2 regions of the Paenarthrobacter sp. Y-19 genome follow, and region 2 is predicted to be linked to the other one. Evidence: predicted binding sites of a transcription regulator. Region 2 holds the regulator's gene; the other holds the start of a gene.

Region 1 (15,008 bases), 1.9 Mb from region 2:
CACCACCTGCTGCCGCACTTCCTCCAGGTACTGGTCCGGATCCGGCTGCGCCGCAACGGCCTGGGCCTGCAGGGACACGTTGATCGCGGCCACGTTGTCTCCGTTGTTGTGGTTCCAGACCGGGGCAGCGATGGACATCAGCCCGAGTTCCAGCTCCTGGTCAAGCAGGCACCAGCCCTGCTGACGGACACGCTCGACGGCGGCCCTCAAGTCGGGCACGCTGGCGACGGTTCGCGGCGTGAGCGGGGTGAGTTCCGCCGTCGTCAGGTATGCCTCGAGCTTGGCCTGCGGAAGTCCGGCAAGCAGCACCCGGCCCATGGATGTCGCGTAGGCGGGGAACCGCGTGCCGACCGTGATTCCGACGTTCATGATGCGCTTGGTGGCGACCCGCGCCACGTAGAAAATGTCCTGCCCGTCGAGGACTGCGGCCGATGTGGATTCCCCAAGTTTCAGGCTGAGCTGCTCCAAGTGAGGCTGGGCGAGTTGCGGCAGGGACAGGGCGGAGAGGTACGAGTAGCCGAGCTGCAGCACTTTGGCCGTGAGCGCAAAGGTCTTTCCGTCGGTGCGGACGTAGCCGAGCTCAACCAGGGTATGCAGGAACCGGCGAGCCGTGGCGCGGGTCAGGTCCGTGCGGGCTGCGACTTCGCTCAACGTCATGACGGGGTTGTTTGCGTCGAACGCCCGGATCACGGCGAGGCCCCGGGCCAGCGACTGGACGTACTGGTCGCTGGCCTGCGGGGTAACTGCGGAGTCGGTCATGGTTACCAATCCTAGGTGGCGTTGCGGGGTCCGCTTTGCGCCCTAAGCGGGAAAAATAATATGCAAAGCGGGCCTCACAACGAGGAGCCCAGATTTGCGGGGCCTACCCTGCGGGCCATTCCAAGACAGGGCCCACGCCGCCCGGGTTCCCTGACCGAGCTTGCGAGGTTAGGGAGGCGGTGGGGATGTAAAGCGGGCCTCACAACGAAGAGCCCAAACTTGCGGGGCCTACTCTGCGCGCCATGCCAAGGGGATAGCCCGCAAAGCGGGCCCCACAACAGGGAGCCCAAACTTGCGGGGCCTACTCTGCGCGCCATGCCAAGGCAGGGCCCACGCCGCCCGGGTTCCCTGACCGAGCTTGCGAGGTTAGGGAGGCGGTGGGGATGTAGAGCGGGCCTCACAACGCGGGGGAGCCCAGACTTGCGGGGCCTACTCTGCGCGCCATGCCAAGGCAGGGCCCACGCCGCCCGGGTTCCCTGACCGAGCTTGCGAGGTTAGGGAGGCGGTGGGGATGTAGAGCGGGCCCCACAACGGGGAGCCCAGTTTTGCGGGGCCTACTCTGCCTTTTTCAGCGGAAGGGGCACGAGTTCCTGGATCTCGTCGAAGGTGCAGCCGAAGGTCTCGCGGACGGTGACGCCGTCGGGTCCTGTGAGGAACACTGCCTTGTCCGTGTAGACGCGGGTCACGCAGCCGACGCCGGTCAGCGGGTACGTGCACTTCTCCACGAGCTTGGACACGCCCTCGCGGGTCAGCAGGGTCATCATCACGAAGACATCCTTGGCGCCGGTGGCGAGGTCCATCGCGCCACCCACGGCGGGAATAGCGTCCGGGGCCCCGGTGTGCCAGTTGGCGAGGTCGCCGGTGGCGGAGACTTGGAAGGCCCCGAGGACGCAGATGTCCAGGTGCCCGCCGCGCATGATCGCGAACGAGTCGGCGTGGTGGAAGTACGAAGCTCCGGGAAGTTCGGTGACGGGGATTTTGCCGGCGTTGATCAAATCGCCGTCAATCTCCTCGCCAACAGCGGCCGGGCCCATACCGAGCATCCCGTTCTCCGTGTGGAGCGTGATGTTCTGTTCCTCGGTGAGGTAGTTGGACACGAGCGTCGGCTGACCAATGCCCAGGTTCACGAACGAACCGGGAGCGATGTCGCGGGCCACCAGCTGGGCGAGTTCGTCGCGGCCCAACGGCTTCTCGGAGGTTTGGATGCTTGTTTGGGTGCTCATGATCAGGCCACCTGCTCTGCTCGGGAACCGCCGACGCGGACCACGCTGTTGACGTAAATACCGGGTGTCACCACGTTCTCCGGATCCAGCGAACCGGTGGGGACGATCTCCGAGACCTGCACAATGGTGTGCTTGGCTGCGGCGGCCATGATCGGGCCGAAGTTCCGGGCGGTCTTGCGGTAGACGAGGTTGCCCTTGCCGTCGGCCTTGAGCGCCTTGATCAGCGCGACGTCGGCGTGGATCGGGGTCTCAAATACCTGCCACTTCCCGTCCAGCAAACGGGTTTCCTTGCCTTCAGCCAAGGTGGTGCCGTAGCCGGTGGGGGTGAAGAACCCGCCAATCCCGGCGCCGGCGGCTCGGATACGCTCGGCCAGGTTGCCCTGCGGCACGAGCTCCAACTCGATCTCACCGGCATGGAACTTAGCGTCGAAGTGCCAGGAATCGGACTGCCGCGGGAAGGAACAGATCATCTTGCGGACCCGGCCTTCCTTGATCAGCAACGCCAGGCCTTGGTCGCCCTGGCCGGCGTTGTTGTTCACCACGGTCAGGTCCTTCGCGCCACAATCCATCAGGGCATCAATGAGTTCGAACGGCTGCCCGGCATTGCCGAACCCGCCGATCATCACCGTGGACCCGTCCTTGATGCCGGCGACAGCCTCGCCAACAGTGTCAATGAAATTCAACATCGCCCTAGACTCCTTCTGAAACTCCGGCAGTTACGTTTTCCAGCACCACGGCCAGGCCTTGACCGACGCCGATGCAGATCGCCGCGACGCCCCAGCGCTGACCGGAAGCCTGCAGGGACCGCGCGAGCGTGCCCAGGATGCGGGTACCGGAGGCGCCGAGCGGGTGGCCCATCGCGATCGCACCGCCGTGGCGGTTCACGATTCCGGGGTCGATCCCCCACGCATCAACGCACGCCAGCGATTGCGCGGCGAACGCTTCGTTAAGTTCGACGGCGCCCACCTGGTCCCAGCCGATGCCCGCCTTCGCCAGGGCCTTGTTCGCGGCCTCCACCGGGGCGAACCCGAAGAACTGGGGATCGTTGCCATGCGCGCCACGGCCGGCAATACGGGCCAAGGGATCCAAACCAAGAATCCCCGCAGCGGCTTCCGAACCAATCCACGCAGCCGAAGCACCATCGGACAAAGGCGAGGCGTTCCCGGCGGTGACCGTACCGCCGTCGGGTCCGTCAGACTCAGCCCGGAAAACGGTCTTCAAACCCGCGAGCTTCTCAGCGGAAGAACCGGCACGGATGCCCTCGTCCCGGACGAGATCAGTGCCCGGAACCGCCGTGACCAAAGAATCGTAGAAGCCTTCGTTCCACGCAGCGTCGGCCAGGTTGTGCGAGTCCGCCGCAAAAGCGTCCTGCCGTTCCCGGGTGATCCCGTACTTCTCGCGCAGCCGTTCGGTGGCTTCGCCCAGGGAGATGGTCCAGTCCTTGTTCATGGCCGGGTTCACCAAACGCCAACCAAGCGTGGTGGATGCCAGGGTCATGTCACCGGCCGGGTAGGGCTTGGACGTCTTGGGCAGCACCCACGGCGCACGGGACATGGACTCGGCGCCGCCCACCAGCATGAGGTCGGCGTCGCCGGCATTGATTTGCCGCGATGCGATGATGGCCGCATCCAGGGACGAGCCACACAAACGGTTGACGGTGGTGCCCGGAATGGACACGGGCAGGCCGGCCAACAGGGTGGCCATGCGGGCCACGTTGCGGTTTTCCTCGCCTGCACCGTTGGCGTTGCCGAACACGACCTCGTCGATCCGCTCAACATCCAGCCCGGGTGCCCGCTTCACGGACTCGCGAACCACGTGCGCGGCAAGGTCATCGGGACGGACAGCGGCAAGGCCGGAGCCGAACTTGCCAAAGGGCGTGCGCACGGCGTCGTACACGAAAGCCTGGTTCATGGTGTTTCCTTCGTTTCTGCCTGACCAACCAGGGGACCTGGGGTCAGTTGGGTTCGGTGGCGTCGATTTCGGCGAATACTTTTTGGGCCGTCTTGAAGGCCGAGTTGGCCGACGGCACACTGCAATAAATGGCGGTCTGCAGCAGGATTTCCTTGATTTCGTCCCTGCTCAGGCCGTTGTTGAGGGCTGCCCGGACGTGCATGGCCAGCTCTTCCCAGTGACCGTGCGCCACCAGCGCCGTGAGGGTGACTGCGGAACGCATTTGCCGGCTCAGGCCAGGCCGCGTCCAGATGCCACCCCAGGCAATCCTGGTGATCATGTCCTGGTAGTCCTCGGTGAAGGAATCCTTGCCGGCATTCGCCCGGTCCACGTGCGCGTCGCCGAGCACTTCGCGGCGGACCACCATGCCGGCGTCGTAGATATCCTGCGCGGTGGCGTCCGCCTGCACGGCACCGTTGCGAGCCGCGTCGTTGCTTTCGGAAGCAGTAGAGCTCATCGTCCGTTCTCCTTCATGAAGGTGTGCATCAGCGATGCCACGACTTTCGGTGCCTCCGCAGGCGCGAGGTGCCCGACGCCGTCGAGCGTCACGGCCTCAGCAGTGCCGCCACCGGCGACGATGCTGTTGACGAGCTCTTCAGCCATCGACGGCGGCGCGACCTGGTCCTCTTCACCGGCAATCACCTGCGTGGGGACGGCGATGCTGCCGAGCTGATCGCGGACATCCAAGCGGGCCAGGGCTTCGCAGCAGAACGAATAGCTGAACCTGTCGGCGTCGCGGAGTGCGTGCAGCAGGCGGCTGCTGATCTCCGGCTGGCGATCCATGAATCCGTGGCCGAACCAGCGCTCAGCGGAACCCTGGATCATCACCGGAGTACCCAGCGAGCGCACGGTTTCCGCACGGTCCAGCCAGCCCTCCGGAGTGCCGAGCTTCGGCCCGGAGCACTGGACGGACAAGCTGCGGAGGCGGTCGCCGTGCTTGATGCCGAGCTGCAGGCCGGTGGCCCCGCCCAGGGAGACACCCGCATAGTGGAACGTCGCCGCCGTGTTTCCGGTGACAGAGTCCACAAGGTCGACGACGGCGTCCGCCAGGTCCGCGACGTCGAAACCTTCGGCGGCGGCCGGCGAGATGCCGTGGCCGGGCAGGTCCCAGCCGATGACGTCGTATTCGTCGCCCAGGAGCGCGGCGGTTTCGGACCACAGAACGGTGGAGGTACCCAGCGACGGGCCGACCACCAGGAGCGGTTTCGCTCCGAGTTCACGCTTCGGGGACAGCAACACGGCCTTGATGGTTGGCTTAGCCACGAGGGGCTCCTTTCACAGGGGATCCGGTGAAGCCGGGGTAGGCGACGAGGATCCGACGGCTGATTTCCTGTGCCTCGCCCAGGTAGCTTGCCGGATCCAGCAGTGCCTCAAGCCCGGCGTCGGAGAGCTTGTTGGATGGAACGGTTTCACGGAGGAGCTTGCGGTACATGTCCCCCTGTTCGGTTGCCGGAGCAGCAAGGGTCCGGTCGACGACGGCCTGCAGCTTCTGCTTTCCGTCCTCGCCCAGCAGAGGGGCGACGGCGGCCGACACACCTTCGCTGAGGAGCAGCGGACCCGCCAGCTGCAGGTTCCTGCGCATCGCTTCCGGGAAGACGCGGAGACCCTCGGTGAGTTCGCGGAGGTGGGAAGCAGCGCCCATCGCCAGGCCCAACAGGCGACGCAGTGCAGGCCACTCGCTGTGCCAGGCGCCGTCGGGGCGTTCGTCATTGAAAGTGGCCGCGGCCAGGTGCAGCTGAGATGCGAGGCCGGGAGCCTGCAACGCTGCGCTGCGGATCAGCACGGAGAGCACCGGATTCTGCTTCTGCGGCATGGCCGAAGAGACACCGCGTCCGGCAGCCAGGGGCTCACCAAGTTCGGCAACCTCCGGACGGCTCAGGAACAACAGGTCCGCGGCGATCTTCCCGAAGGAATCGACCAGTGCCGCAAGCCCGTCACCGAGGGCCGTCACCACCAGGCGGTTGGTGTGCCAGGGAGCCGTCGCCGGGGCCAACCCCAGCGCAGCCGCCCACGAATCGGCCAGTGTGAAGGGCGTTGAACCGGAGCCCGCGGCCAGCCTGGTCCCGGAGGCCAAGGTTCCGCCGGCGCCGCCGAACTGCACGGGCAACTCCAACGACTCCAGGCGCGCACCCGCAGCGGCCACGCCCTGGAACCACTGCGCAGCCCTGAGCCCGAACGAGTACGGAAGCGCATGCTGCGTCAGGCTCCTGCCCACGCACAGCGTTTCCGCATGCTGTTCCGCCAAGGTAGCGAGCGCCGTCGTCGTGCCCTTGACTTCGGCCAGCAGCGCCGCGATGGTCCTGCGGGCGAGCAGCAGGAGGGCGGAGTCGAGGACGTCCTGGCTGGTGAGCGAGGCGTGGACCGCCTTGCCCGCACCGATGCCGGCGGTGTCCAGCCCGCGGACCCGGGCGCGGAGGTCGCCGAGCAACGGAATCACCGGGTTGCCTCCGCCTTGGGCCCGTTCAGCGATATCCGCGACGTCGTAGGACGCGGGGTTGGCGGCTTCGGCCACCACAGCGGCGGATCCCGCCGGGGCAAGCCCGGCTTCCTCAAGGACAGCCGCCCAGGCAGCTTCGACGTCGAGGATTGCCGCGATCACGGCACGGTCGCCCGTCAGCGCGGCCACGGAGGGCGACGCCGAGACGGGGCTGAGGAGGCCGAAGTCGCCGTCGATCATGCCAGGTTTTCCCTTGCCGGCGAGTCCCCGCTGTTGCCGACGCTGTTGTCGAGCGAACCGTCTTGCTGGAAGTCCAGGAACACGGTCTCGTCGCCACCCTGCAGGCGGATGTCCCAGGTGAGGCCACCGTCGGGGTCGCGACGGGCGATGAGCGTCTTGCGGCGTTCCGGATCCAGGGAGCTCAGCAAAGGATCATTGGCCAGTGCTTCCTCGTTTTCCGGCAGGTACACGCGGGTGAAGAGGCGGTTCATGAGGCCGCGGGCGAAAACGGCCACCGAGATGAACGCTGCCGCTCCGGGCTTGGTGGCACCCGGGTTGACCGTGGTGAACGTGTACACGCCGGAGTTGCCCACGGAGCCCCTGCCCCAGCCGGTGAACGTGTAGCCGTCACGGACCAGGGAGCCGGTGCGCTGGACGATGTTGCCTTCGGTATCCGGCTGCCAGATCTCAAGGATGGCGTCCGGGATGGGGTTGCCCGCGCCGTCGTACACCGTGCCTTGAAGGCGGATGCTGCCGGGGCTGCCCGGTGCCAGGAGTTCGTTGTCCTTGGTGAAGGGGAGGGCGTAGCCGTAGAAGGGGCCCACGGTCTGGCCCGGTGTGGGTGTCAGCTTGCTCATGTGCTTACTCCTCGTCCCCGGCGTCGCCGTATGCTTCGTTTTCCGTCCAGGTCCGCTTGGAACCGGTCAGGACGATGTCCCACTTGTAGCCGAGGGCCCACTCGGGGCTGGTCAGCTCGTGGTCGTACTGTGCCACCAGGCGGTCGCGGGCGTCCTGGTCCACGATCGATTGGTAGATGGGGTCCAACGGGAACAACTGGTCACCCGGGAAGTACATCTGGGTGACGATGCGCTGCGTGAACTCCGAGCCGAACATGGAGAAGTGGATGTGCGCCGGACGCCAGGCATTCAGGTGGTTCTTCCACGGGTAGGCGCCGGGTTTGATGGTGGTGAAGGAGTACGAGCCGTCGGCGCCGGTAATGCAGCGTCCGACGCCGGTGAAGTTCGGGTCGAGCGGTGCGGGGTGCTGGTCGCGCTTGTGGATGTAGCGGCCCGATGCGTTGGCCTGCCAGATCTCCACGAGCTGGCCGGCCACCGGGCGGCCGTCGCCGTCCAGCACGCGGCCGGCGACGATGATGCGCTCACCCTGCGGCTCGCCGTTGTGCTGGATGGTCAGGTCCGATTCCAGTGCGTGCACGTCCTGGTGTCCGAAGGCCGGCGAGTAGAGCTCGATGGTCTCCGGGTCCGCGTGGTGCAGGCTCTTGGTGGGGTGGCGCAGGATGCTGCTGCGGTAGGGCGCACAGTCCAGCCGCGGCATGGTTTCGGGTCCTTTGCCGTCCTTGAGTGCCTGGGCGTAACGATCCCCGATGGCCTTGATCTCAGCGCTGAGGTCCGCCTGCGTCTCAACCTTCTTGGCATCGTGCGCGGCATGCGGCTCTGCTGGCGGCACGAGTTCCTCGGATTCTAGAGCTTGTGCAGTGTTGTCTTGCGGCACAACCGGCTCCTTTCTATGGATTCTTTGAGAGGTTCGGGCAGCTATGCCCGGTGAAGTGAGTCGTATTGGACGGCATGGCGGACTGGGGCATTCGGGGCTCCGTAGCCGTTGTAGCTGCCACGGCGCTCCACCATTTCAAAAAACACACTGCCTACTGTGGCCGTGTAGAAGTGGAGGAATTCGCCGTTGGCGTCCCGGTCATACAGGAGGTTGAGCTCCTGGAGGGTGGCCAGGAAGCCCGGTTCAAGATCGAACCGTGCGTCCAGGTCCTCGTAATAGTTGGCCGGAATCTGCAGGAACTCAAGGCCGCGGTCCCGGGCGGACCGCGCCGTGGCCACGAGGTCGTCCACGGCGAAGGCGATGTGTTCCTGGTACGTTTTGCGGGCGTTCTGCGCTTGCTGGGCCGGCGCCAGGTTCAGCACCAGCCGCACCGCGCCGGTGCTGGTTTCCATGACCTGCGAGCGCACCAGGCCGCTGGGGCTCGGGACCTCTGCGAACGGCAGCGGTTCCAGGGCCAATGCGCTGGTGTAGAAGAGGACGGCTTCGTCAAAGTGCTGCCACGGCTGGGCGAGGTTCACGTGGTCAATGACCGCGTTCTGCCCGCTGGGAACGTGTTCCAGGCCTTCGCCGAACTCGTGCGTCCAGGCTGCGGTTCCGTCAGGGCTGCCTTGGCACAGGAAGATCTCGGTGGAGTCCGGGGCGGAGATGCCTTGGAAGACTTCCTCGTCGGCCTGGACCTTGCGCGCCACTACGGGCGCCTTGAGTTGCTGGGCGCGAGCGGAGGCAATCACTGGAGAGTCGACGTCGAACCCCAGGGCCGCGATGGCCGGTTCCGAGTGCGAGGCCGCCTGCTCGTTGATGATAACGCGCGCCTGGCCCATGGTCCAGAGCTGGACGTCCTTGGTGCGGTGGCGTCCCTCGAATCCGAAGCCGAGCTGCCCCAGGAGCTTCTCGAGCTGCGCGGTGTCGTCGGCTTTGACCTCGGCGAAGTTGAAGCCGGCTGGTTCGTTGACCTTGGGCAGCGTGGCAAGTTCCATGGGATAACGACGGCGGGACGAGGCTGCTGCTTCCGTTCCGGCTTCCGCGGAGGTGCCGGCCAGCCACTTTGCGCTCTGTTCTTCCAGCCAGATGAGTGAGCGCATGGCATCCACTGCGGTCCGTTCCACGTCCGACTGGCGGAAGACGTCATTGAAGACCTCAAGCGATACTGGCCCGGTGTAGCCCGCACGGACGACGTGGCCCATGAACTTGGCGAGCTCGAACTGTCCCTCCCCGGGGAAGACCCGGTAGTGGCGGCTCCAGGAGAGCACGTCCATGGAGAGCTTGGGGGCGTCGGCAACCTGCACGAAGAAGATCTTCTCCGCGTTAATGTCCTCGATCGGGGCGGTGTCCCAGTCGCGGGAAAGGATGTGGAAGGAGTCCAGGCAGGTGCCGAGGTTCGGATGGTCCACCATTTCCACCAGGCGGTAGGCGTGCTCGTAGTCGTTGACGTACTTGCCCCAGGCCAAGGCCTCGTAGGCAACCTTGACCCCGTGGTCTCCTGCCAGTCCGGCGAGCGCTGCCAGCTGTTCGGCCCGCAGCTGGTCGTCATCGATGGTGGCCGTGGCCACGTTGGAGCAGACCAGGATGGTGTCCATGCCCAGACGCGACATGAGCTTGAACTTGGCCTCGGCCCGCTTGAGGTTGGCCTTCAGCAGGTCCGGAGTGACGCCGTCGAAATCCCGGAACGGCTGGTAGAGATCCAGGCCCAGGCCGAGGTCGGCGGCCATCTTCCGGATGTCCTCGGGACTCAGCGGGGACGTGACGAGGTCCTGCTCGAAGATCTCGATGCCGTCGAAGCCCGCGATGGCGCAGGCCTGCATCTTTTCCTTCAAGGTGCCCGACAGGCAGACTGTGGCGATTCCGGTGCGCATCAGTGGGCCGCCTTTGCGAGGGTGCCGGCGGAGAGCGCGGTTGCGGCGTCTTCCAGGGCGATCAGCTCCAGGAAGTGCTCCCGCATGCGGTTGCGGTCGGCGTCCCGTCCGGTGAAGAGTTTGAAGGCGTCGGCCGCCTGACCGACTGCCATGCGGCCGCCGTCGAGGACTTTGCAGCCCTTGGCCCGTGCTTCGCGGACCAGTTGCGTTTCGATGGGGCGGTAGACGATGTCCGCCACCCAGTGCCTCGGCTCCACGAGTCCCAGGTCCAGCGGCAGTCCGGGGTGGGCGGCCATGCCGATCGGGGTGCAGTGCACCAGGCCGTCGGCGAGGGGCATGATCTGCGGGAGTTCGTCCGTGCTGCGCGGGGTGACGGTGGCCGCGGGGAAGAGTCCGCTGAGTTCATCGGCACGTTCCGCGGCCCGGGCGGGATCCACGTCCACCAGGTCCAGGGTGGTGACACCGGCCTTGAGGAGCGCGTAGGCGACGGCAGAACCGGCCCCGCCGGCGCCAAGCTGAACGACGCGGCCCAAGGTGGCGTCCGGAAGTCCATCCCTCAAGGCCGAACCAAAGCCGGAGAAGTCCGTGTTGTGTCCGATGAACCGGCCGTCCTGGATCAGGACCGTATTGACGGCACCCAGGCGCGCGGCGTCGTCGGAAATTTCATCAAGGTGCCCAAGCACCAACTGCTTGCACGGGTGCGTGATGTTGAGGCCGTTGAAGCCCATGCGGGCGGCTGCGGTGAGGAGGTCCCCGACGGCGGCGGCCGGCAAGGCCAGCTCCAGCAGGTCGATGGGGCGGTACAGCAAGCGAAGGCCCTGCACATCGGCTTCGCGTTCATGCATGGGCGGCGTGAGCGAGGGCATGACCCCTTCGCCAACGAGGCCCACCAGAACGGACTCGGCTCGGTTGCTCATCCTAAAGCTCCTTTGACTTCAGCACCGCGGCCATTGACGTTTTCTGGGGCGTCGACGGCCGGGTGTTATCCAGATTACTACAAGTGTTCATATTCCGCACGCTTGTTCTTATCGCGAACAAATGACGTGCCGGATGCGTTGTGTCGGGCTGATTTTGGCGTTGCGGGGCCTGCTTTGCGCGCCAAGAGTCGCGTTTAGCGCGCAGAACGGGCCCCGCAACGAAGCTCAGCGCTGCGGCAGGCGGGCCGCGAGTTCAGCCGCAGCCTCCTGCAGGGTGGGCACATGGGCGATGAGTTCCTCCATGCTGAGTCGGAAAACCGGAACGGCGGTGGCCAGCGAAGCGAACGCGTGGCCCTGGGAGTTGAGGACCGGGACCGCGACGGCACGCATGCCGATCTCGTTTTCCTCGTCCATCACGGCGTAGCCCTGCCGGCGCACCTGTTCAATTTCCGCCCGGAACTTGTCGCGGTCGGTGATGGAACGCTCAGTGAGCGGGTCCAGGGGAAGTTCCTCGATCAGGCGTTTTCGCTCGGGCTCATCCTCGAACGCAACCAGGGCCTTGCCCACCGACGTCGTGTGCAACGCTCCCAGATGTCCGGGGTCACTGGTGACGCGGAACGTCTTGGGCCCGTCCACCTTGTTGACCGTGAGGTGGTGGTCGCCGTCGCGGACCGAGAGGATGGTGGCCTCATGCGTACTGTCGGTGACCCGCTGCAGGACCGGCAGCGCTGTGGCAGCGAAGCCGTGGTGGTTGGAGACGCGTTGTCCGAGCTGGAAGACGCGCAGGCCCAGGTGGTAGCGGCGGCCATCGGGTTCGTAGTCAACGAATCCGTCGCGGGTCAACGAGCCCAGCAGCCGGTAGGTGGTACTGAAAGGCAGTCCGGCGCTTCTGGCCAGATCCGCCGCACTTGCACCCTTCGGCTCGTTTCCCAGCAGGACCAGCAGGCCCAGGGCTTTGCCGACCATGTCGGTCTTTGTGTCCTCTTTCACACTCATAACCCGATGCTCTCACATAGTGAGAGCTATTTCTAGATGGTGATTACACCTCTTGACAAGTGACCATACTCACAGGGATCATTGCTGTATTACGCAAGTAGCTCTCACCATGTGGTTACTAGCTAAGGGATTGACCGGCCGCACCTCGCTTGGGTCTCCCGCTGAAGCTCTATTCGCGACATCGTCGTCACAGAAGGAACACCCAATGAGCCAAACAATGCCGTCAGCGACGCCAGGCATCACCGAAACCACCGGGACACCCAAGAAGGCTGCCCTCGCCAGCTTCCTGGGCAGCGCCGTGGAGTACTACGACTTCTTCATCTTCGGATCTGCCGCGGCCTTGATTTTCCCGCACGTCTTCTTCCCGGACGCAGACACCAATGCGGCCGTCATGTCCTTTGCCACGTTCGGCTTCGCCTACCTTGCACGGCCCATCGGCGCTGCGTTCCTGGGTCACTTCGGCGACCGGATCGGCCGGCAGAAGGTCCTCATGTTCACCCTGGTGCTCATGGGCGCCTCGACCTTCGTGATCGGCTGCCTCCCCGACTTCAAAACCATCGGCTGGGGTGCCCCGATCCTCCTGGTACTTGCCCGGCTCTGCCAGGGTTTGTCGGCAGCGGGCGAGCAGGCCGGCGCGTCATCCATGACCCTGGAGCACGCCCCGGACAACCGCCGCTCCTTCTTCACCTCATGGACCTTGACGGGAACGCAGGGCGGCCAGATCCTGGCAGCGCTCGTGTTCATTCCCGTGGTGGCACTGCCGGATGACATCAAGTACGGCATCGGCTGGCGTATTCCGTTCTGGCTCAGCGCAGTAGTGGTGCTGGTTGCCTTCTTCATCCGCCGCACCCTGCACGAGCCACCCGCATTCGCTGAGGCACAGAAGAACAACCAGATTGCCAAGCTCCCCATCGCCGACCTCCTCAAGCACCACTGGCAGGACGTCCTCCGCGTGATCTGCTGCGCGTTCATTGCCGCAGTCAGCACGGTCTTCGGCACCCTGGCCATCAAGTACGCCCAGGACGTTGCGCATGTGAACAGCACCATCACCCTATGGCTGGTGGTTGTGGCCAACCTCGTGGCTCTGGGAACCCAGCCGCTCTTCGGCACGCTGGCAGACCGCATCGGCCGCAAGCCCGTGTTCATCTATGGAGCAGTGGCCAGCGCCATCATGACGCCGGTCTTCTTCCTGAGCTTCGAGTCCGGTTCCACGCCGCTGATGTTCCTGGCCGCCGTCGTGTACTTCTCCCTTGGCTACGCTGCCGCCAACGCCGTCTGGCCGTCGTTCTACGGTGAAATGTTCAGCACCAAGGTCCGCTTCTCCGGCCTGGCCATCGGCACGCAGCTCGGCTTCCTCGCCGCAGGTTTCGCCCCGACCATCGTGACCGCCATCGGTGGCACCAAACCCGGTGGATGGGTTCCCGTGTCCATCTTCACGGCCATCGTCTGCCTCATCGCCATCGTCTCGGCCTCCACGGCACGCGAATCGGCAAAGGTCCCGACGGCGGAACTCGGCCTGCGCTAGAACGTCACCTCTCCGGCGCTCCAGCCCTGTTGCCGGAGCTTCGGAACGGGGAAAGCCCGGCACGTCTCCTGACGTGCCGGGCTTTCCGCTGCCCGGTCTGGTGTTCAGGCAAGGCAAGCGGCAAGGAACATCCCAGGCCTACCGTGGATCCAGCAGCACGGACTGAAAGCTCCCCTGACCGGTTCCTGTGTACAGGAAGAGCTCCCCGTTTCCGCCAACACCCACAACTGACGGATTTCCCGTTCCCGTGAAGCCTGTCCCCAAGGCCGCGAACGAGCTGAAAGTGTTCCAGCCGGAACCCAGGGCAACGCGGGCCAGGAATCCGCCGCTGCCATTGCCCGGATACAGCCACAACGCCCCGTCAGTGCCCCGGGCCATGATGTCCTCCCGGCCATCGCCGTTGAAGTCCCCACCCTGCACTACCGAGTCAAAAATGTCCCATCCCGTGCCGATCTGCTTCCACGGGAGGAAGCCGCCCGAACCGTTACCCGGGTAAAGCCACAAGCTGCCATTCGCGGCCCGTGCCACAAGGTCCGCTTTGCCGTCACCCGAGAAATCGCCCGGAGCGAGAAGTTCAGTGAAACCCTGCCAGCCCACACCGATCTGCTTGCGGGCCAGGAACTGGCCCCGGCCGTCTGTCGGGTACAACCACAGCGCTCCGCCGGCTGTCCGTGCGACCAGGTCCGGGTGGCCATCGCCGTCGAAATCTCCGGCACTCAGGACAGTATTGAAAGCATTCCACCCCGACCCCACCTGGACGCGGGGCAGGAAGCCGCCGGAACCGTTCCCCGGATAGAGCCACAACGCGCCGTCAGTACCGCGGGCCAGGACGTCGGCGACTGCATCTCCGTCGAAATCTCCCGCCTCCCAGACCTGGCTGAACTGGTTCCAACCGGCACCGATGACCAAGCGTTCGGCAAAGCCCGAACCGCTGCCCGGGTAGAGCCGCATGGACCCCCCGGAGGTCACCGTCAGGACATCGGACTTCTTATCACCCGTGAAGTCCTGTCCGCTCACGATGTCGCCCACCGCGTTCCAACCGCTGCCGATTGCGACGCGCGGCACGAAACCACCCCAGCCGTTGCCGGGGTACAGGTAGAGGGTGCCGTCGCTTGCCCGCGCCAGAAGCCCGAAGGAGCCATCGGAAGTGATGCTGGTGAAGCCGTTCCAACCCGATCCGATCTGCGACCAGGCACGGAAGCCGCCCTGGCCATCTCCTGGGTACAGCCAGAGAGTGCCATCCGGCTTGGTCGCCATGACGTCGAGGCGGGCATCGCCGTCGAAATCGCCCACGCCAATGATGTTCGTGAAGCCCTGCCAGCCGGATCCGATTTGCCGCTTGGCGAGGAAACCGCCGTTTCCGTCGCCCGGGTATAGCCAGAGGACACCGTCGCTGGTGCGCGCCAGGATGTCGCTTCGTCCGTCTCCATCGAAATCCGAAAAGCCGGTGATGGCGTCAAAAACGTTCCACCCGGAGCCCACCTGACGCGGATTATCCAGCCTGTTGCCGGGCAAACCCGAATACAGCATCAGGGAGCCGTCGGGCTCGCGGGAGAA
Region 2 (15,008 bases):
TAGAAACGCTCCTGCTCCACACCGGCGAACAGCTTGGAACCCTCAGGTACGTCCACTGTGTTCCATCCCATGTGCGGCACCACGGGAGCAGGAAGGAGTTCGACTTTGCCAGGCCATTCGGCCATGCCTTCGGACTCGGTACCATGCTCAACGCCGGCCTCGAAAAGAACCTGGAGACCCACGCAGATGGCCAGCACCGGACGTCCACCGGCAACCCGGCGTCCAATCATGCGGATGGCGTCTACGGCTTTGAGTTCTTTCATCACGGTCTCATAGGCGCCAACACCGGGGACAACCAGGCCGTCGGCGTTGAGGACGTCCTCAGGCTTGGCGCTGAGCACCACGTGGGCACCTGCCCGCTCAAGCGCGCGGACGGCGGACCGGACGTTGCCGGATCCATAGTCCAGAACCGTAACGGTCGGCTTGCCCTCCGGCGACTGAGGCCTAACGGATGCCGTGGCGTCAGCCACTGCGCCGTTCTTCAGGACCTGGCTACTCACAGTGCCCCCTTGGTGGAGGGAATGCCCTCGACACGCGGATCGGACTCTACGGCGGCACGCAGTGCGCGCGCGAAAGCCTTGAACTGGGCCTCCACAATGTGGTGCGGATCCCGGCCAGCAAGAACGTTCATGTGCAGGCAAATTCCGGCGTGCAACGTGATTGCCTCGAAAACATGGCGGGTCAACGAGCCGGTGAAGTGGCCACCGATCAGGTGGTACTCCTGTCCCGCAGGTTCACCACCGTGCACAAGGTACGGACGTCCGGAAACATCAACGACTGCATGGGCGAGGGCTTCGTCCAGAGGCACCGTGGCTTCGCCAAAACGACGAATACCAGCTTTGTCGCCCAAGGCCGTCCGGAGCACCTCACCGAACGTGATGGCGACGTCTTCCACCGTGTGGTGGGCATCGATGTGCGTGTCACCTGTGGCTTTGACCGTCATGTCAATCAGGGAGTGCTTGCACAGTGCGGTCAGCATGTGGTCGTAGAACGGTACCGAGGTGCTGATGTCCGAAATTCCGGAACCGTCCAGGTTGATCTCCACCAATACGGAAGATTCGCTGGTGGTGCGCTCCATGCGCGCAGTGCGGGCAGCGGACGGCGTGGCGCCGGTTTCGCTCATTGGGACGTCCTTATGCAGGGAGGGAGGTTGGGTCTATTGACAAGTTTAGGCGCGCTGTGACGCTGCGCGTTCCAGGAGTGCTTCCAGGGCATCAAGGAATGCGGTGGTTTCCGGTTCGGTCCCGGCGGTAACCCGCAAGTGACCCGGAATGCCGACATCACGTATGAGCACGCCTGCGTCGAGCAGCCCTTGCCAGATCTCGTGCGGGTTCTCGAGTCCACCGAAGAAGACGTAGTTCGAGTCCGACTCCGCGGGCTTGAGCCCCATGCGGAGAAGTTCGGTGACGATCCGATCGCGCTGGACCTTGATGTCCTCAACGTCGGCCATCAGGGCCTCGCGGTGAGTCAATGCTGCGAGGGCGGTGGCCTGCGTGATGGCAGACAAGTGGTACGGCAGGCGGACCAACCTGATGGCGTCCGTAACTTCAGGGGCCGCCGCCATGTAGCCGAGCCGGGCACCTGCCAGGGCAAATGCCTTGCTCATGGTGCGCGAAACGATCAGGCGCTCACGGCCGGGCAGGAGCGTCAACGCGCTCGGAGTGTTGTCGTGGGCGAACTCGTGGTAGGCCTCGTCCACGATCACGATGGCCTGGCTTGCTTCACCGGCTTCATACACGGCCTCCACCACATCCAGGCCCAGGCCCGTCCCTGTGGGGTTGTTCGGTGAGCACAGGAAGACGATGTTGGCTTCGGTTTCGCGCACCTGCGCAGCCGCCGACCGGGCATCCAGCCCGTAGTCATCGGCGCGGACTCCCCGGATGTATTCGGTATCCGTTCCGCTGGCCAGCAACGGGTACATGGAATACGTGGGCGGGAAGCCAAGGGCCTTGCGTCCCGGGCCGCCAAACGCCTGCAGGATCTGTTGCAGGACCTCGTTGGACCCGTTGGCGGCCCAGATGTTGTCCGCTGAAAGGCCGTGGCCAAGATACTCGGCGAGGGCCTCACGAAGATCGGTGAACTCGCGGTCAGGATAGCGGTTCAGTCCTGTGGCGGCTGCTGCCACGGCCTCAGTAATCGCCGCCTGAACATCGGCGGGGACGCCATGGGTGTTTTCGTTAACGTTGAGCAAAACGGGGACATCAAGCTGCGGTGCGCCGTAGGGGCTCAGTCCACGCAGGTTGGTCCGGAGGGGTAGTCGGTCAAGTCGCTCAAGCTGCTCACTCACTGGAACAGTTTAAGGGGCTGGCGGGACTGCGGAGTAACTATGACGTCGCGGCGCGGGATCCGGCCACCGGCTAAAAGCCTTAGTGGGCCGGGACGAACAGCTGCTGCCCCGGAAGGATGCCCCCGCCGCGGAGGTCGTTCAACTGGATGATTTCAGCAATGACATCACGCGGGTCCCGCTCAGGAGCCGCCGCGCCGGCAATGCCCCACAGGGACTGACCGGGCTGGACTGTCACAGAGACTGCAACCGGCGGCTGCAGCTCGGCCTGGGAATCGGAAGCCTTGGCAGGGGAAGTGATGAACCCGGCAAGGCTGAGCAGAACAGCCGCCAGCAGCATGGCCGGGATGAAGAAGAACACCACCCGGCCACGGCGGGTCAGGCGCAGGCGGGCGGGGGCCTGCGTGGTGCGGAATTCAGCGAACGAAGTTATTGCGGACATGAGCTGAGCCCTTCTGAGCTATTGCCTTGCTCCGGAGCTTCCGGAGCAAGGCTGCCAATTCTTTGTGTGCTCCTCCCGACTGCGGCCGGTATTCGAACAGTTCGTTCGAACATCCAGTTTCAGCGCGAGGTTTCTAGAACACATGTTCGAACCTTGCTATGACATTTTTAGCACTTATCAACGAACGGTGTCGAGACTCGCTAGAACAAATGTTTGATAAACGCCTGTGCCTGCCCTACGTTTGAGTGAAGGAACAGCACTGTTTCAGTGGAACAGGAGGGTCTGACATTTTTTCAGTCCCTGCATCCCCGGTTCGTTTCGGGGCGGAACGAAAGGCATTGGCGAACATGGCAGCGAAAGCCACAGGCGGCGGGGTACCCCTGCGGAGCCAACAGCCTCCCAAGACTCCCAAGAGCCTGACCGTGCGCCAGAAAAAGATCCTGGAAACCATCCAGCGGTCAGTCAACGACAACGGCTATCCGCCCAGCATGCGCGAAATCGGGGACACCGTTGGACTGGCCAGCCTTTCCAGCGTTACCCACCAGTTGTCCCAGCTGGAAAAACTCGGCTACCTTCGCCGGGACCCCAAGCGTCCCCGCGCAATGGAAGTACTGATGCCCTTGACCCTGGACGGCGGCCCCATCCCGGGCGTGGAGGCACCGGCAACGCTTCGGAGCACCGGCGGCCTGGCTGTGACAGAACTCACCAGCGCAAGCGACACCGCCATGGTTCCGCTGGTTGGCCGCATCGCGGCAGGCGGACCCATCCTGGCCGACCAGACAGTTGAGGACGTGCTCCCCCTGCCCCGGCAACTGGTGGGACACGGTGAGCTCTTCATGTTGAAAGTCGCTGGCGACTCCATGATTGATGCCGCGATCTGCGACGGCGACTGGGTCGTTGTCCGCCGCCAGAACGACGCCATCAACGGCGACATCGTGGCCGCTTTGCTGGACGACGAAGCCACTGTAAAGACGTTCCGACAGCGCGATGGCCATACCTGGCTGCTGCCCCAAAACACCCAGTACGAACCCATTCTCGGCGACCAGGCAACCATCATGGGCAAGGTCGTTTCGGTACTGAGGTCCCTCTAGCTTTTTCCGACCCGTAAGGGGCCCGGAGCTGACTGTCTTCTACGCCTTCTTGGCGGATCCCAAGCGCTCCAGGACACCACGAACCACGGTGCGGTCAGTGGTCGCCCAGAACGGCGGCAGGGCGGCCCGCAGGAACCCGCCGTAACGTTCTGTCGAGAGGCGTGAATCAAGGACTGCCACGACGCCCTTGTCACCGGTGGACCGGATCAGGCGCCCTGCACCCTGCGCGAGCCGGATGGCTGCGTGGGTGGCGGAAACAGCCATGAACCCGTTCCCCCCGGACTGTGCCACGGCACGGGAACGGGCGGTCATCAGGGGATCGTCAGGACGCGGGAAGGGAATCCGGTCAATAACCACCAGGCGGCACGAGCCGCCGGGTACGTCCACCCCTTGCCACAGCGACATGGTTCCGAAGAGGCAAGTATCCGGCTCGTCGGCAAATTGCTTCACCAACGCAGCCATGGTGGATTCGCCTTGACAGAGGATATCCACGTCCAGGCGCAGCCGCATGGCGTCCGCAGCTTCCTCGGCGGCCCGCCGTGAGGAGAAGAGACACAGTGCTCCCCCGCCGGATGCCCGGATGAGGTCTTCCAATTCGTCCAAGGCCTCCGGTGACGTGCCCCGACCGGGTTTCGGAAGGTGCTTCGCTACGTACAGCACCCCCTGTTTGGGGTAATCAAAAGGAGATCCGACGTCGATTCCTGTCCAGCTGGGCGCGCCGTCGCCAATCAGGCCGAGGCCTCCGGCCGCGGGTTCAAAAGCCGAGCCGATGGCCAGCGTGGCCGAGGTCAGCACCACCGTGTGTCCGGCGAACAATCCCTCGCGCAACCTGCCTGCCACGCTCAGCGGCGCGATGTTGATGAGCGCAGGCGCGGTCTCGTCAGGTTGGGAGTATCCCTGCTGGGGATCAAAAGTGCTGTTACGGGAGAACCACACTACTTCGCGGTTCTCCTTGGCAGCGAGCATCCGTTCGCACAGCTCAAGGATGAGCATCAGCCGCGAACGTGCCAGCTGCCGTCCGCCGTCCGCGGCACTGGAGGAATCAGTCTTCGAATCGGACAGGGCCGCCCGTGTGGCGTCGCGCAGCTGGTCCAGGCAATCGAGTTGTTCGTCGTTGAGTCCGCTGGGAAGGAGCCCGTTGGGTACTCCCGCAATAGCCATGTCAAGCCTATCCGCGGCCGCATTCAGGGCGTCAACGGTGATGGCTGTGTGCTTGCGGGCGCTTGATGCCGCGGCGTGCACCATGGCTACAGAGAGTTGCCCTGACACTGCCCCTGTGACCCGGTCTTGAAGCTCGTGGGCCTCGTCCACCACCACGACGTCGTACTCGGGCAGCACCGCGAGGCCTTCGAACGCGCTGACGGCCAACATGGCGTGGTTGGTGACCACGACGTCGGCTTCGGCTGCCCGGGCGCGTGCCAGCTCGCTGAAGCACTCCTCGGCAACCGGACATTTCTGGGCCCCAAGGCACTCCATGGACGTCACGGAGACCTGCCGCCAGGCACGGTCCGTGACCCCCGGCATGAGCTCGTCCCGGTCGCCGGTGGTCGTCGTTTCGGCCCACTCCCGGAGCCGGACAACCTCCTTGCCCAGCTGGGACGACGGGCCGCCGACCGACGCCGCGAAGTGCGGCACGCTCGTGTCCTCACCGAGGGAGAAAAGTTGTCCTTCGGAGGGCTCCTCACTCGGGAAGCCGCCCTCGAGCTTTTGCAGGCAGACGTAGTTTGCCCTGCCCTTCACGAGCGCGACATTGACCGGACGGTCCAGGGCAGGATTGATGGTCGCCAGCAAACGCGGAAGATCCCTGCCTACGATCTGGGTCTGCAAAGCCAAGGTGGCGGTGGACACGAGCGTCGGTTTATCGCTGTCCATGGAATGGGCGATCAACGGAATCAGGTACGCCAATGACTTACCCGTACCGGTTCCCGCCTGGACCAGCAGATGTTCCCCGGTCTCAATGGCCCGGGTGACGTGCTTGGCCATTTCGTGCTGGCCGGCACGGCTTTGGCCGCCCATTCCGGCGACAGCCCGGTCCAACAATTCCAGGGTGGTCTTCTCTCCCACCGACTCGACGGCGTCCGCCGCCACCTTCTCAACCATTACTGACGAATGACTCCAGCTCAGCTGCCAGACCTTCACGGACCATCGCCACCACGCGCGTCCCGCTTTCCTCGTGTTCCAGGCTGAGGATCTCGGAATCGGAATTGTGCAGCTTGTTGATCATGTCGCCGCGGTCGTACGGGATGAGCACTTCAAGCCGCACCCCCGGACGCGGTATGGACCGGCTGATGTCCTCCAGCAGTTCGGCGATTCCCTGTCCTGTGCGGGTGGAAACCACTGCGTGCCGGGGTTCCTTCTGCTTGAGACGCTCAACCACGAAAGGATCGGCCACATCAACCTTGTTCAGGACGATGATCTCGGGAACCTTGCGGGCGTCGACCTCGGTGAAGACAGTGCGCACTGCTGCGATCTGGCCTTCGGGGTCCGGGTGGGATGCATCCACGACATGGAGGATGAGGTCCGCATCGGCCACTTCCTCGAGCGTTGAGCGGAAGGCTTCAACGAGCTGGGTCGGCAGTGAGCGCACGAATCCCACGGTGTCGGCCAGTGTGTAGCCGATGCCGTCAGGAGTCTGCGCTTTGCGGACCGTGGGATCCAGAGTGGCGAACAGTGCGTTCTCCACAAGGACACCTGCGTCGGTGAGGCGGTTCAACAACGACGATTTACCGGCGTTGGTGTACCCGGCAATCGCGACGGACGGAACAGCATTACGACGGCGGTTGGCACGTTTGGTCTCACGGGCCGGCTTCATCGCGGCGATTTCCCGGCGCAGTTTGGCCATGCGTGTGCGGATTCGGCGGCGGTCCAGTTCGATCTTGGTTTCACCGGGACCGCGCGAGCCCATGCCTGCCCCGGCCCCGCCCACCTGGCCGCCGGCCTGCCGGGACATGGAGTCACCCCAACCACGCAGGCGTGGAAGCAGGTATTCCAGCTGCGCGAGCTCCACCTGGGCCTTGCCTTCGCGGCTCTTGGCGTGCTGGGCGAAGATATCCAGGATCAGCGTGGTCCGGTCAACGACCTTGACCTTCACGATGTCCTCAAGACCGCGTCGCTGTGACGGTGCCAGTTCAGTGTCCACCACGACAGTGTCCGCGCCTGTGGCAGCGACAATGTCCTTGAGTTCCTGTGCCTTGCCGGATCCAAGGAACGTTCCCGGGTCCGGCTTGGAGCGGCGTTGGACCAGGCCATCAAGTACTTCAGAACCTGCGGTCTCGGCAAGGGCCGCCAGTTCGCGCAGCGAGTTCTCGGCGTCGGCCAGGGTACCTTCTGTCCACAGACCAGCCAGCACAACGCGTTCGAGGCGCAGCTGCCGGTATTCGACCTCTGTGACGTCTTCGAGTTCAGTCGACAACCCCGCGGTGCGGCGCAAGGCGCGACGCTCGGCCAGGTCTTCCTGGTCGCCGTCGTAGATACTGTGCTCTTGGTCCAGGGTCGAGATGGCCTGCGCCTTGCCGAACACACCACTGGTGTCGTTGTCTTCGGATGCCTGTGCGGGGGCATCCTTGGAAAGAATCCGGTCGATGACGGCCTGGATTTGTTCAGGACTCATGTCCTGGGCGTCGGAATCGGATCCGGAGTGCTTCTGGGTGGTCATGGTCTCCTTAGACTGTTCGGCAATTCCAGAATAGTGCTGTTTGTCGCTCGATGGGGCGCTCTTCGCGCTGGGCTGACGGGCTTGGGCCAAAGTGGCCTCCTGTGTGCTGAACGCCACTGGCCTGTCGGGGACGTGGCGTCGGTGATCTGACGGGTGGATCCGCAGGGAGGTCCTGGCCTGCTTGAAGTCGTTATGCTGCCCACCAGGGTTCGCACGATGGCCCGGTTCCGGGAATACCGTCATGTGAAGGCATGGGTGGGGCTTTGATCTTCTGAGCGTCCGGCGCCACAAGGAAGTGGCGCCGACATGTGCCGTGGGACCTGCCGGGCGGAAAGGCCATGGGCCGGGCATGGTGCCAAGCCGGACCTGCGTCGCGGGCGGTGCCGGGGAACGCCTGGAAAGCAGGCGTGGTTCGGCCGATTACTCAAAGATCAAGAACATGACCTCAACACTATCAGCCGTGTCAAACGAACCTGGGACCATGGCGGTTTCCCAAGGCGCCAATAGCCAACTAATCTGGCAAATTATGGAGTCTGCACACTATTTCACCGCCCAGCCGGCTGGGCCGTTCACCCGTAAGCCACTCACAGTTGAACTCGCTGGAGCTACGCGCCACCTGCAGACGTCATCCGGCATCTTCAGCCCCGACGGCGTGGACAAGGGAACGGCAATACTCCTGTCAGAGGTTCCACCGCCCGCTCCCCAAGGCAATCTGCTGGACATCGGCTGCGGCTGGGGTCCAATAGCCCTCACCCTTGCTTTGATGGCCCCGCACGCCCGCGTGTACGCCGTCGACGTCAACGAACGCTGCGTGACCCTGACCACCGAGAACGCAGCGGCCCTGGGCCTGGAGAACGTGACCGCCAGCCTCCCGCATGAGGTGGATCCCGCCGTCGAGTTCGACACCATCTGGTCCAATCCGCCCATCCGGATCGGCAAGGATGAACTCCACTCGTTGTTGCTGACCTGGTTGCCGCGGCTGGCGCCGGGAGGAAACGCATGGCTGGTGGTTCAGAAGAACCTGGGTTCAGATTCCTTGCAGCGGTGGCTGGCTTCTGAACTGGACGCGTCCTTCAGCGTTTCCCGCGAAAGCACGTCGAAGTCCTTCAGGATCATTCGGGTCAGGAAAGCGTCCCGCTAGCCACTATGACGGCGGGGCCGCTGAGTTCAACGTGCTCACGGCCACCGGCGCCGGGGAAGAACTTCACACCGACGACGCCGCCGGGAACCTTGACGTGCCAGTCGTTGGGCGCCGTGCTGCCGGCCCAGTGACGGATTGCAACCGCTGCTGCGCAGGCTCCCGTACCGCAGGACTGGGTCTCCCCCACTCCCCGCTCGTGCACGCGCATGGTGATGGTTCCCACGCCGTCTTCGACCAACGGTTCGGCCGGAACAACGAATTCAACGTTGGTGCCGTTGACCGGCTTGGGATCAACAACCGGAGCCTTGAACAGCTGGGTTGCTGAAAGCTCGCTGAGTTCGGCCAAGGCAACGACTGTGTGCGGGTTGCCCATACTGACCGAAAGGCCGGGGCGTGCCACTTCCAGGCCGTCCGCGCTGACCAGGGCATCCATGGCCTTGCTGGTTGCCTCGTCCGGGAAAATGAACTCCCAAGGGCCCATGTCCACCGCGTAGCCGTTCACGGTACGGACTACTTTCTTGACTCCGCCACGCGTGCCGATGGTGAGGGTTTCGCCGGGACCAAGGTCCACCAATCCCTGCTCATTGAGGAAGTGAACGAAGACGCGCACGCCGTTGCCGCACATTTCGGACAGCGAACCGTCGCCGTTGCGGTAGTCCATGAACCACTCCGCAGCAGGGTCCACTTCCAGGAGTGCCCGCCCTTCCGGGAGGAACCGCGAGGGAACTGCACGGATAAGTCCGTCGCCACCGATGCCCGTGTGGCGATCGCACAAGTGTGCCACCTGTTCAGGAGTGATCTCGTGGGCGTCGCCGGGATCGGCGATCAGGACGAAATCGTTGCCTGTCCCGTGCCCTTTTGAGAACGCCAATCCGGCAAGGCTCGATGTGGGTTCGGCAGCCCCGGCAGCCGAGGGCTGGCGGGTGGGAACTGAGGCGGTTTCATCCATGGAACCAAGGCTACCTTCCACGTGTGTTCGGCCAGAAATCACCCAAGGTTACCCCTGGGCGAGGATTGCCGACACGGCCCGGGATGTCAGCCCGGGGTCCTTCCAGTCCAACCATGAGATCCGTGGGTCTGCCCGGAACCAGGTGAGCTGGCGGCGCGCGAACTGCCTTGTGGCGACGATGGTCTCCTCGGCCGCGGCCGGCACGTCCATGTCACCGTCCAGGACTTTGAGGAACTGGGCGTACCCCAGAGCCCTTGATGCTGTTTTGCCCTGGCGCAATCCCAAGGTGTCGAGTCGCGCGACCTCGTTCTCCAGGCCGGTCTCGACCATGCGGTGCACTCGGCGGGCAAGCCGCTCCCTGAGTTCTTCGCGGTCAACGGAAAGGCCGATCTGAACAGCGGGTTGATAGTACTCCCTCTGGGGCATGAAGGAACTGAAGGCTCGACCTGTCAGTCCGTGGACCTCCAAAGCACGAATTACCCTTCGGGCGTCGCCAAGACGGGCTGCCGAGACCGGGTCCACTTCCTCCAGGCGGGCCCTGAGCGGAGCCAGTCCTTTGGCTTCGTATTCGTCCTCGAGGCTTCGGCGCAGAGCGGGATCCGTTCCCGGAAACTCCAGGATGTCCAGGGCCGCGCGCACGTACAGTCCAGATCCGCCCACCAGAATGGCGTGCTTCCCCCTGGAGTGGATGTCCTCGATGACTGCGCGGCATTCGCTTTGGAAGTCCGCCACGCTTGCCTCTTGCGTGACATCCATGATGTCCAGGAGATGATGCGGAACGCCTTTCCGCTCTTCCATGCTGATCTTGGCTGTGCCGATGTCCATGCCCCGGTAGAACTGCAGCGCGTCAGCATTGATGACTTCTCCACCGAGCGCCAGGGCGATGTTGACGCCCAGATCCGACTTGCCCGAACCTGTGGGCCCGACCACGGCGATGACAGGCCGGGCCTGCTGGGAATCCGACATGGAATGGACGACGGCTACGCGCGGCGGATCGGCAATGCGGGCATGCCCAAGGACACCCCGGTCTTGCCGCCGGATGTGCCTGGTGCGGGAACACCGCAGGAGTCGGCCTGCGAACGGTCCCAGGCATCTCCGGCCCTGGAACGCCGCAGGACGTAGTCATTGGTTGTCGAGGGGTCGGCTACCAAGTGGAAAGCGGCTGCTTCCGTAATGGTCACCGTCACGAAGTCCCCGGGACGGGGGGTTTCCGCACCGTCAGGGACGGAAAAGTGCACAAGCCGCTGGTCCTTGGACCGCCCGGAAAGCCGATGGGTCGCCTCGGCCTTCCTGCCTGCCTGGGCTGTCACCAAGACCTCTACCTGCCGGCCAAGCTGCGCGGCGTTTTCCTCGGCGGCGATACGGTCCTGCAGGGCAGTGAGCCGTTCGAAGCGCTCCTGGACCACCGCTTTAGGCAGCTGATCAGGCAAGTCCGCTGCCGGTGTTCCCGGACGCTTGGAGTACTGGAACGTGAAGGCCGAGGAGAACCGCGACTTCTCCACGACATCCAAGGTCGCTTGGAAATCCTCTTCGGTTTCACCCGGGAATCCAACAATGATGTCAGTGGTGATGGCAGCGTGCGGAATCCGCTCACGCACTTTGTCCAGGATGCCCAGGAAGCGGCTGGAGCGGTAGGAACGACGCATGTCCTTGAGGACTTTGTCCGATCCCGACTGCAGTGGCATATGAAGCTGCGGCATCACATTGGGGGTTTCAGCCATGGCATCGATGACGTCATCGGTGAAGGCCGCGGGGTGGGGGCTGGTAAACCGCACGCGTTCGAGACCCTCGATGTCACCGCAGGCACGGAGGAGTTTGGAAAAGGCCAGGCGATCGCCGAATTCCACCCCGTACGAGTTCACGTTCTGGCCCAGCAACGTCACTTCGACAACGCCGTCATCGACGAGGGCCTGGATTTCCGCGAGGATCTCGCCTGGACGGCGGTCCTTTTCCTTGCCGCGCAGCGAGGGAACAATGCAGAACGTGCAGGTGTTGTTGCAACCGACTGAAATGGAAACCCACCCCGAGTACACAGACTCACGCTTGGTAGGAAGCGTGGACGGAAAGACGTCCAGGGATTCGAGGATTTCGAGTTGGGCCTCGTTGTTGTGCCGGGCCCGTTTGAGGAGGGCCGGCAGGGCGCCCACATTGTGGGTGCCGAAGACAGCATCCACCCACGGCGCTTTCCGGACAATGGTCTCGCGGTCCTTCTGCGCCAGGCACCCGCCAACGGCAATCTGCATGCCGGGATGGGATTCCTTGACCTGCCGCAATTGCCCAAGGTTTCCGTAGAGCTTGTTGTCCGCATTCTCCCGCACAGCGCACGTGTTGAAGACAACGACATCGGCAACGTCGCCCTCTGCAGGAACGTAGCCGGCGTCCTCTAGCAGGCCCGCCATGCGCTCGGAATCATGGACGTTCATCTGGCAACCGAAAGTACGGACCTGATACGTCCGGGGCTCAGTCGAAGCAGCGGTGGCAGGTGTCGGGGAGGGAATGGTCAAACTCACTACTCAAGGGTACCGGCTTCTGCCAGCACCTCGCCGACGATCCTGAAGGCCAACGATGGAGCGTAGCCCTTGCGCGCCAACATGGAGGCCAACCTACGCGTGTACTTGTCCCGCTCGGCACGGTCCGAGAGGTTCATGCCCGGCCGAAGCTTACGCTGCACCAGATCCCTCGCGGCTGACTCTTCATCCTGGTCACTGAGTTGCGACAGTGCTTCCTCGGCGGCCTCGAGGACGATGCCCTTATCAGCCAGTTCGCGACGAAGTGCACCTTTGGCCAGTTTCTTGCTTTGCGAACGGCTCCGCACCCACATCCGGGCGAATTCAGCGTCATCAATCAGCTGAACTTCCTCGAAGCGGTCCAGTACCGCCTCGGCAACGTCCTTGGGAACATTGCGTTCCGCCAGTTTGCGGGACAACTGCAGGCGGCTCCGTGGCGCCATCGTCAACTGTCGCAGGACGATGGCACGCGCCACGGACTCAGGCTCGGGCTCGGAGTCTGCAGCCAGGGCAGACTCCGGGTCCGGCCCGGTGCTAGCCGTCAACGGCCTTCAGCTTTGGGGAGTCTTCCTCCGGCTTGACGCCAACGCCAAGCTTTTCCTTGATCAGGCGCTCCAGTTCCTGCGCCAACTCGGGGTTGTCCCGCAGGAACCGCCGCGAGTTTTCCATGCCCTGGCCGAGCTGGTCGCCGTCGTAGGTAAACCACGAACCGGACTTCTTGATGATGCCGTGCTCAACGCCCATGTCGATGATGCCACCCTCGCGGGAGATGCCCTGACCATAGATGATGTCGAACTCGGCGATCTTGAACGGCGGAGCCATCTTGTTCTTGACGATCTTGGCCTTGGTGCGGTTACCTACGGAATCCGCGCCCTCCTTCAGCGTCTGGATGCGACGAACGTCGATGCGGACCGAAGCGTAGAACTTAAGCGCCTTGCCACCGGTGGTGGTTTCCGGCGAGCCAAAGAAGACGCCGATCTTCTCACGCAGCTGGTTGATGAAGATGGCAGTGGTCTTGGTCTGGCTCAAACGACCAGTGATCTTACGCAGCGCCTGGCTCATAAGGCGCGCCTGGAGGCCAACGTGGGAGTCACCCATTTCGCCTTCGATTTCGGCACGGGGTACCAACGCGGCGACGGAGTCGATGACGATGATGTCCAGCGAACCGGAGCCCACCAGCATGTCCATGATTTCCAGGGCCTGCTCACCCGTATCCGGCTGGGAAACGAGGAGGGCGTCAGTGTCCACACCCAGCTTCGCAGCGTAGTCCGGGTCCAGCGCGTGCTCGGCGTCAATGAACGCGGCGATACCGCCGGCGCGCTGTGCGTTGGCTACGGCGTGCAGCGCCACCGTGGTCTTACCCGACGATTCAGGACCGTAGATTTCCACGACGCGGCCGCGGGGCAGGCCGCCGATGCCGAGGGCCACGTCCAGCGCAATGGAACCGGTGGGAATGACTTCGATGGGCGCACGGGTGTCATCACCCAAACGCATGATGGAGCCTTTGCCGAACTGCTTGTCGATCTGGGCAAGCGCTGCTTCGAGCGCCTTTTCACGATCCGGGGTTGCCGCCATGGTTCACACCTCTGATGCTTTCTCGCTGTGGAGTGGCCCGATAGGCCGCTTTCCTGTCATCCCAGACGCTATTACGGCGGCCTGACATTTTTAGGTGCCGACTCCGGCTATGTGGATAACCTGCTTGCCGAATGCTGTTGGAATGCGTCCTACGGGATCAATTTTCCTCTCACAGGAGCATATCCCCATCCGAACAGATATTCGAACAATGGTGCGGCGTGTCTCCCGGTGCCGAGGCGTTCCTGCCAGCTGCAGACTCAGTTCGAGGCGGGTTTGATGTCCCTGCCCAGCCGGCGCTCGGGGGGTACGTCCTGGACCTCGCACACGGCCAGCCAGACCTCACGGGGATGGTATCCGGCCGCCAGGGCCTCCACGGCCGTCCGTCCGCCCACACCGGCGAGTACCAGCGAGTTGGCCAGGACACGGGAATAGCCGGCCCCGAATTCATCGTCCATCAATCGCCAAAAGTCACTTGCCCTCACGGATAGAGTCTCTCATGGCAGTGGACTCTAGAATGGTTGCCATGAGCAATCCTCTCCAGAGCGCGCCAGGTCCAGCCGTGCCAGGCGACGACGTCGACGACGCCCTCCAGCAGGTGGAACACCAGCTGAGCCTGCTCTGGCGCCGCGCCCGTTCGATCTCCCACCAACTGTCCCGCCAGGTCCATCCGGACATGGAACCGGCCGCCTACGGTTTGCTCACCGTCATCCGCAGGGAAGGCCCCATCCGCCTCACCGAGCTGGCCACATGCATCGGCGTAGGCAAGCCATCGGTAAGCCGCCAGATCGCCTTCCTTGAGAGCATCGGCCTCGTCTACAAGGAAGCGGATCCGCAGGACGGGCGGGCACAATCCATCCGCCTGACCGAAAAGGGCGAAGAGAAGATGCACCTCGTCCAGGATGCCCGGCGCCAGGTCTTCAGGGAACGCCTCGGTGAGTGGCCCTTGGAAGATGTCCAGACCCTGGCCGACTACATGGGGCGCCTGAATGCCATCTACGGTGACGGCGCGCTCAGGGATCTGGGAACCAAGGAAGCAGGAGCCGATTCCGCGGACAACCCCCCGGGCGCGTGACGCGACGCCGCAGCGCTAAAGAAAGAAGGTCCCCAGCCTCAGGCTGGGGACCTTCTTCGTTACTTATGGAACCGTTTAGCGGGCTCCGGAGAGCATTCCCTGGGGGAAGTCGTCCGAGAGGCCCAGATCGCGGCCATAACGCTGTGAGAATTCCTGCGGGACGGTGTCCGGGACAGCAACACCTTCTGCGACGGCCACGCGGTCGCTGACTTCGCGAAGCATGTGGGACAAAGGAACGTCCAAGGCTGTGCAGATAGAGGACAGGAGCTCGGAAGAAGCCTCCTTCTGGCCC

The links. Region 2 encodes LexA, which represses DNA repair genes until DNA is damaged. Its sites were predicted from a motif close to TCGAACANNTGTTCGA; they were not measured.
Region 1: PYR64_RS18685 (shikimate dehydrogenase) is a predicted target of LexA. The motif match lies at 11,025-11,040, and genes of this name have one in related genera.

Annotation. Positions count from the first base shown of each region.
Region 1 covers NZ_CP119414.1:3,969,349-3,984,356, forward strand. Annotated here, with positions in the region: gene PYR64_RS18635 (IclR family transcriptional regulator C-terminal domain-containing protein) at 1-759, opposite strand, end outside; gene PYR64_RS18640 (3-oxoacid CoA-transferase subunit B) at 1,314-1,982, opposite strand; gene PYR64_RS18645 (3-oxoacid CoA-transferase subunit A) at 1,985-2,668, opposite strand; gene PYR64_RS18650 (thiolase family protein) at 2,673-3,893, opposite strand; gene pcaC (4-carboxymuconolactone decarboxylase) at 3,937-4,389, opposite strand; gene PYR64_RS18660 (alpha/beta fold hydrolase) at 4,386-5,195, opposite strand; gene PYR64_RS18665 (adenylosuccinate lyase family protein) at 5,188-6,609, opposite strand; gene pcaG (protocatechuate 3,4-dioxygenase subunit alpha) at 6,606-7,226, opposite strand; gene pcaH (protocatechuate 3,4-dioxygenase subunit beta) at 7,231-8,100, opposite strand; gene PYR64_RS18680 (sugar phosphate isomerase/epimerase and 4-hydroxyphenylpyruvate domain-containing protein) at 8,142-10,013, opposite strand; gene PYR64_RS18685 (shikimate dehydrogenase) at 10,013-10,930, opposite strand; gene PYR64_RS18690 (IclR family transcriptional regulator) at 11,156-11,926, opposite strand; gene PYR64_RS18695 (MFS transporter) at 12,132-13,451, shown strand; gene PYR64_RS18700 (FG-GAP-like repeat-containing protein) at 13,590-15,008, opposite strand, start outside.
Region 2 covers NZ_CP119414.1:1,286,756-1,301,763, reverse strand. Annotated here, with positions in the region: gene hisH (imidazole glycerol phosphate synthase subunit HisH) at 1-500, opposite strand, end outside; gene hisB (imidazoleglycerol-phosphate dehydratase HisB) at 497-1,123, opposite strand; gene PYR64_RS06000 (histidinol-phosphate transaminase) at 1,169-2,287, opposite strand; gene PYR64_RS05995 (LysM peptidoglycan-binding domain-containing protein) at 2,367-2,726, opposite strand; gene lexA (transcriptional repressor LexA) at 3,074-3,817, shown strand; gene PYR64_RS05985 (ATP-dependent DNA helicase) at 3,857-5,917, opposite strand; gene hflX (GTPase HflX) at 5,910-7,472, opposite strand; gene PYR64_RS05975 (methyltransferase) at 7,999-8,613, shown strand; gene dapF (diaminopimelate epimerase) at 8,594-9,562, opposite strand; gene miaA (tRNA (adenosine(37)-N6)-dimethylallyltransferase MiaA) at 9,611-10,528, opposite strand; gene miaB (tRNA (N6-isopentenyl adenosine(37)-C2)-methylthiotransferase MiaB) at 10,543-12,072, opposite strand; gene PYR64_RS05955 (regulatory protein RecX) at 12,072-12,614, opposite strand; gene recA (recombinase RecA) at 12,604-13,644, opposite strand; gene PYR64_RS05945 (DUF3046 domain-containing protein) at 13,902-14,099, opposite strand; gene PYR64_RS05940 (MarR family transcriptional regulator) at 14,168-14,716, shown strand; gene PYR64_RS05935 (helix-turn-helix transcriptional regulator) at 14,792-15,008, opposite strand, start outside.